One region of the Streptosporangium oxazolinicum genome, then DNA from elsewhere that is predicted to be linked to it. Evidence: predicted binding sites of a transcription regulator. Region 1 holds the regulator's gene; the other holds the start of a gene.
What was found. Region 1 encodes HrcA, which represses chaperone genes, less so after heat shock. Its sites were predicted from a motif close to TTGGCACTCTCNNNNNGAGAGTGCCAA; they were not measured.
Positions count from the first base shown of each region.

Region 2: groES (co-chaperone GroES) is a predicted target of HrcA. The motif match lies at 1,474-1,500, and genes of this name have one in related genera.

Region 1 is NZ_BAABAQ010000010.1:309,060-312,457, forward strand. Features, by position in the region: gene ABD817_RS25915 (hypothetical protein) at 59-835, opposite strand; gene hrcA (heat-inducible transcriptional repressor HrcA) at 1,018-2,031, shown strand; gene dnaJ (molecular chaperone DnaJ) at 2,046-3,188, shown strand; gene ABD817_RS25930 (16S rRNA (uracil(1498)-N(3))-methyltransferase) at 3,300-3,398, shown strand, end outside.
Region 2 is NZ_BAABAQ010000001.1:105,573-108,970, reverse strand. Features, by position in the region: gene ABD817_RS00445 (class I SAM-dependent methyltransferase) at 180-1,346, opposite strand; gene groES (co-chaperone GroES) at 1,590-1,901, shown strand; gene groL (chaperonin GroEL) at 1,992-3,398, shown strand, end outside.

The sequences.
Region 1 (3,398 bases):
CACCGACCGCTCACCCTCTCTCGCCGGGGATCAGGTGGGACGCTAGCAAACGCCGTCGTCACCTGCCGTAGGGTCCCGGCTGTCCCCACTGCCCCACCGGTGCCGCGGCGGCCCGGCGCTTGCGGGCGTTGCTCCGCTTCACCAGTACGACGATCGTCACGACGATGGCGAGCAGGATCCCGACGCCGGGGATCACGAACAGGGCGACCACCCCGCCCACCAGCGAGTCGGCGGCGAGTTCCTTGCCCACGCCGAAGGTCGTGCCCTCCGCGGGCTCGGCGGAGCACTGGACCTGGTAGTCGCCCGCCTGGTCCACGCCGACCCGCAGGCCCATCTCCCAGGTGACGCCGTCGGATCCCGCGACGGTCTGCTGGATGTCGGGCTTCTGCAGGCGGGGCGTGCCCGTGCCGCCCTTCAGCGTGCACTCGAACGTGGTGGGCCCGCCCGTGGCGACGTAGATCGCCGGCTTGTCCGCCGGGTCGATCGCGACCGTCGCGGTCTCGCCGGGGGCGAACGTCTTCGTCGGGGCCGCGTCGGTCACCGCGCCGACGAGGCCACCGGCGAAGCCGCCGATGCCGACGATAATGCTGACCAGGGCGAGCAGCCAGACCCCGACGATCCACCCGATGCCAGGCTTGATCTTCCCGCTGGGGGGCGGCGATCCCTGCGGGGCGCCGTAGCCGGGGGGCGCGTAACCGTACGAGGGGGGCTGCTGACCGTACTGCTGGCCATATTGCTGTTGGCCGTACTGCTGCTGGCCATACGGCTGCTGGGGGCCGCCGTGACCGGGGCCGCGGGAGGCGTCGCCCGGATAAGAACCGAAATCTTGGGACATGCCCAAATTCTGGTGGGTGCCGCTTGGATCGCGATAGCAGTTGACTTGACAACGGCTTGCCGTCATCATCCGCAGCTCTTGCTTATCGCGCCTTCCGCACGGGGGCCGTACACTTGGCACTCGGGAACACAGAGTGCCAAGCCTCGTGTTTCCCTCTGAACGCAGGCAGGGAGGTGACCACGTTGGTCGACGACCGCAAGCTCGCCGTGCTCCGCGCCATCGTCGAGGACTACGTGTCCACCAACGAGCCGGTGGGTTCGAAGGCTCTCGCGGATCGGCACAACCTGGGGGTGTCCCCGGCGACGATCCGCAACGACATGGCGGTGCTGGAGGAGCAGGGCTACATCGCCCAACCCCACACCAGCGCCGGCCGGGTGCCCACCGACAAGGGCTACCGGCTCTTCGTCGACCGGCTCTCGCAGGTGAAACCCCTGTCGAGCGCGGAACGCAAGGCCATCGAGAGCTTCCTCGCGGGCGCGGTGGACATCGACGACGTCGTCATGCGGACGGTGCGGCTGCTCGCCCAGCTCACCCGGCAGGTCGCCGTGGTGCAGTACCCCATGCTGACCCACTCGACGGTCAGGCACGTCGAGCTGGTGCCGCTGAGCGAGCGCCGGCTGATGTTCGTGCTGATCACCAACACCGGCAGGGTCGAGCAGCGCGTGGTCGAGCTGCCCGACGTCGTCGACGAGCAGCGCGTGGCCCACCTGCGCGCGATACTCAACGCCTCCCTCGACGGGTGCGGCCTCACCAGCGTTCCCGACAAGATCGCCGACCTGCCGGAGCGGCTGCCCACGGAGGACCGGCCGCTCGCGGCCACTATCCTTTCCGTACTGCTCGAGTCCCTGGTGGACAGGCATGATGAGAAGATCGTTTTTGCCGGGGCCGCCAACCTCGCGGGAGCCGACTTCACCGTCGGGCTCCGCGACGTGCTGGAGGCCCTGGAAGAGCAGGTCGTGCTCATGCGACTGCTCGGTGAGACCTCTGACCTTTCCGCGTTGACCGTGCGGATCGGCTCGGAGAACCCCTACACCGGACTCCAGGGCACGTCCATCGTCGCCGCCGGATACGGTTCTGGGGACAAGCAACTGGCCCGGCTCGGTGTGCTGGGTCCGACGCGAATGGACTACCCGGTCACGATGGGCGCGGTGCGCGCGGTGGCACGCTACGTCAGCCAGATCCTGGCTGCATCATAAGAGGTCAACGAAAAGTGGCTAAGAGCGACTACTACGGCACTCTCGGGGTGCGCCGCGACGCCAGTGCGGAGGAGATCAAGAAGGCGTACCGCCGCCTGGCGCGCGAGCTGCATCCCGACGTCAACCCCGACCCCGAGACCCAGGAACGCTTCAAGGAGATCACGCAGGCCTACGAGGTCCTGTCCGACTCCGGCAAGCGGCAGATGTACGACATGGGTGCCGACCCGTTCGCCTCGGGCGGTGGCGCGGGGGCCGGGGGCTTCGGCGCCGGCTTCCCGTTCAGCGACATCATGGACGCCTTCTTCGGCGCGGCCGGTGGCGGCGGCGGCCGAGGCCCCCGCTCCCGCGCCCGCCGAGGGCGCAACGCCACCATCAGGGTCGAGCTCGACCTGCGCGAGTCGGGCTTCGGCACCACCCGCGAGCTGGTCGTCGACACCGCCGTGGTCTGCGAGGTCTGCACGGGCTCCGGCGCCGCGGCCGGCACCCACCCCGACACCTGCGACATGTGTCACGGCCGGGGCGAGGTGTCCCAGGTCACCCGGTCCTTCCTCGGCCAGGTCATGACCTCCCGGCCCTGCCCCCAGTGCGGCGGCTTCGGGTCGATCATCCGCAACCCCTGCCAGGAGTGCTCCGGCGACGGCCGGGTCCGCACCCGGCGGACCATCAAGGTCCGCATCCCCGCCGGGGTCGAGGACGGCACCCACATCCAGCTCGCCGGCGAGGGCGAGATCGGGCCGGGCGGAGGCCCGCCCGGAGACCTCTTCCTGGAGATCGTCGAGCGTCCCCACGAGATCTTCGAGAGGCGCGGCGACGACCTGCACTGCACCGTGCAGATCCCGATGACCGCGGCCGCGCTCGGCACCATCCTGACCATGGAGACACTCGACGGCGCCGAGGAGCTCGACATCCGTCCCGGCACGCAGTCGGGGCAGACGATCCCGCTCTACGGGCGGGGCGTGCAGCGCCTGAACGAGTCGGGCCGAGGCGACCTGCTGATCCACGTGAACGTGGAGACCCCCGCCCGTCTCGACACGGAGCAGGAGCAGCTGCTGAAGGAGCTCGCCAGGCTCCGCGGTGAGGAGCGCCCGCCGGGCAAGTTCGCCCCCGGGCAGCAGAGCTTCTTCTCCCGCCTGCGGGACGCCTTCAATGGCCGCTGACCCGGCCCCTCACCGGTCGCGCCGCCCCGGCCGGGCCAGGCCCCTGCCGGGCCGCGCCGTCCCGGCCGGCTCCCGGCCGAGGCACCCCGGCACGGTCCGCCCCGACGGCCCATGACCGTCCCGGTCTTCCTGGCCGACCCCGCCGACCTGGCCAGGCCGGAGTTCGTCTTCGGCGGTCCCGAGGGACGCCACGCGGCGGCCGTACGGCGG
Region 2 (3,398 bases), on a different contig from region 1:
GGTTGGATTTGATGGTATTCGCTGATGAACGAGATGAAACCGCAGTCGAGAGAGAACTCCCGCCCGGCAACCTTAGCCCCTGGATCAAGGTTTTCCGACAGCGAGATTAAAAGAGAGGAATTGTCGGTTGTGCGGAAGAATTGACTATTTTGGCTGGTCAGACCGGGCTGATTCGCCGGTTAGCCGGGACTACACACGAAGGCGAACGGCCGGTCGCCGATCCGGGTGAGAATGACCACCGCGGATTCGCCGCCGGAAAGCCGGAGATCCTTCCTGAGGCGGTCGACGTCCACCGCGGAGCCGCGCTTCTTGATCGTCACATTGCCCGCGCCGCGTTCGCGGAGCGCCGCCCGCAGCCGCTTGAGCGAGAACGGCAGCGTCTCGTGGACCTCGTACCGCGACGCCCACGGTGTCGGCGTCGCGGTGTCGCCGGTGATGTAGGCGATCTGCGGGTCGAGCAGGCGCCCGCCGACCATCGCGGCGATCTCCGCGACGAGGTGGGCGCGGATCGCCGCGCCGTCCGGCTCGTAGATGTAGCGGCCCACGGGGCCGGTGCCGGGCTCGCCGAGGGCGGGGTCGGGCGTCATCGTGGCCCCGGACGGCAGGATCGTGGCCCTGCGCGCCGTCTCGCCCGCCAGCGTGCCGCACCAGATCACGGCCTCCTTGACGTCGCCCCTGTACGAGACCCACTCGGCCTCCGCGCCCTCGGGGACGAACTCGTACGGGATCCCGGGGGCGACCTTCAGGCAGGCGACCCCGGCTCGGGCCACCATCTCCAGCACGGCGGGCCAGGGCGGGGAGTAGCCCATCGGGTCGAAGGTCCTGCCCCGCGCCGTACGGCGCGCGGGGTCGGCGAACAGGACGTCGAAGGCGGCCGGGTCCAGCGTGGAGGCGTCGGCGGCGCGGACCGAGACGCGGTCGCCGAGGCCCAGGGCGTCCGCGTTGGCCTGGGCGATCGCGGCGGTGAGCGGGTCGGTGTCGACGGCCTCGACGGAGCACCCGGCCCTGGCCAGGGCGAGGAGGTCGCCGCCGATGCCGCAGCAGACGTCGGCGACCCGCGACCCGGCGGGGACGCGCCGCGCCCTGTGGTCGGCGACCTCGCGGCGGGTGGCCTGCTCCAGGCCGGTCCGGGTGAAGTACATGAGGTCGGCGTCGGCCCCGAACTTCTCCCGCGCGCGCAGCCGGAGCGTGGCCTGGGTGAGCGCCGCGGAGGTCAGGTCCGCGTCGTAGATCTTCCTTAGCCTCGTCACCGCCGCCACCGGGTCGTCGGCGGCGGTCTCGGCCGCCGCGCCCAGGGCCTCCTGGCCGCGCGGGGTCAGGAGCTCCCGGAATGCGTCGAGATTCACACCGGCCGACGCTACCGCCTCGGCCGTAGGGCTTCGCGAGGGGCTTCCACCTGGTTTGACGTTCGCGTGAAGCGGAGAAGGGGTGCTTCGTGTTGACTGTCAAGGCCACCTTGCATACTGTTCCGTATTGGCACTCTCCCGGTGAGAGTGCCAAATACATGCGACGAGGCAGGTCTGACACCCGCGACGGCAGACCGCTGGTCGCCTCTTCTAGATCATTCAAATCTGAAGGGGAGGTCCGACGTGACGACCGCCACCAAGGTTCCCGTTAAGCCGCTCGGCGACCGCATTGTGGTCCAGCCGCTTGAGGCCGAGCAGACCACCGCTTCCGGTCTGGTCATCCCGGACACCGCCAAGGAGAAGCCGCAGGAGGGCAAGGTCCTCGCGGTGGGTCCCGGCAACTGGGATGAGGAAGGCGAGAAGCGGATTCCGCTCGACGTCAGCGAGGGCGACGTGGTCCTCTACAGCAAGTACGGCGGCACCGAGGTGAAGTACAACGGCGAGGAGTATCTCGTGCTCTCCGCCCGTGACGTGCTCGCCATCATCGAGAAGTAGTTCTCGCTTCACAAAGATGACGTATCGAGCCCCGGGTCGCAGCAGCGCCCGGGGCTTTGATGCGCCGACGTACTTATAGAGAGGATTGTCATGCCGAAGACCCTGTCGTTCGAGGAGGACGCGCGCCGAGCTCTCGAGCGCGGCGTGAACGCTCTCGCGGACGCGGTCAAGGTGACGCTGGGCCCGCGCGGCCGCAATGTCGTCATCGACAAGAAGTTCGGTGCGCCGACCATCACCAACGACGGCGTCACCATCGCCCGCGAGGTCGAGCTGGAGACGCCGTACGAGAACCTGGGCGCCCAGCTGGCCAAGGAAGTGGCGACCAAGACCAACGACGTCGCCGGTGACGGCACCACCACCGCGACGGTCCTGGCCCAGGCCATGGTCCGCGAGGGTCTGCGCAACGTGGCCGCCGGAGCGCAGCCGCTCTCCCTCAAGCGCGGCATCGACATCGCGGCCAAGGCCGTGAGCGACCGGCTGATCGAGTCGGCCCGCCCGGTCGAGGACAAGAAGGAGATCGCGAACGTCGCGACGATCTCCGCGCAGGACGCCAAGATCGGCGAGCTGATCGCCGAGGCGTTCGACAAGGTGGGCAAGGACGGTGTCATCACCGTCGAAGAGTCCAACAGCATGGGCCTGGAGCTGGAGTTCACCGAGGGTCTCCAGTTCGACAAGGGCTACCTGTCCCCCTACATGGTGACCGACCAGGAGCGCATGGAGGCGATCCTGGAGGACCCCTACATCCTGATCACCCAGGGCAAGATCGCCTCGGTCGCGGACTTCCTGCCGCTGCTCGAGAAGATCGCGCAGACGAAGAAGGCCCTGCTGGTCATCGCCGAGGACGTCGAGGGCGAGGCCCTCGCGGTCCTCGTCACGAACAAGATCCGTGGCACCTTCACCTCCGTCGCCGTCAAGGCGCCGGGCTTCGGTGACCGCCGTAAGGCCATGCTGCAGGACATCGCCATCCTCACCGGGGGCCAGGTCGTCAGCGAGGAGATCGGCCTCAAGCTGGAGCACGTCGGCCTGGAGGTGCTGGGCACCGCCCGGCGCGTCGTCATCACCAAGGACTCCACCACCGTCGTCGACGGTGCCGGTGAGGCCGCGGCGATCGCCGACCGCGTCAAGGAGATCAAGCTCGCCATCGAGCAGTCCGACTCCGACTGGGACCGCGAGAAGCTCCAGGAGCGTCTCGCCAAGCTCTCCGGCGGCGTCTGCGTGCTCAAGGTCGGCGCGGCCACCGAGGTGGAGCTGAAGGAGAAGAAGCACCGCCTGGAGGACGCCATCTCGGCGACGCGTGCGGCGATCGAGGAGGGCATCGTCTCCGGCGGTGGCTCCGCGCTCATCCACGTCTCCAAGGTCCTCGACGACCTGGGCCTGACCGGCGACGAGGCGACCGGTGTCTCCATCGTCCGCAAGGCTCTCGTCGAGCCGGCCCGCTGGATCGCGGAGAACGCCGGTCTCGAGGGCTACGTCGTGACGGCGAAGGTCGTCGAGCTG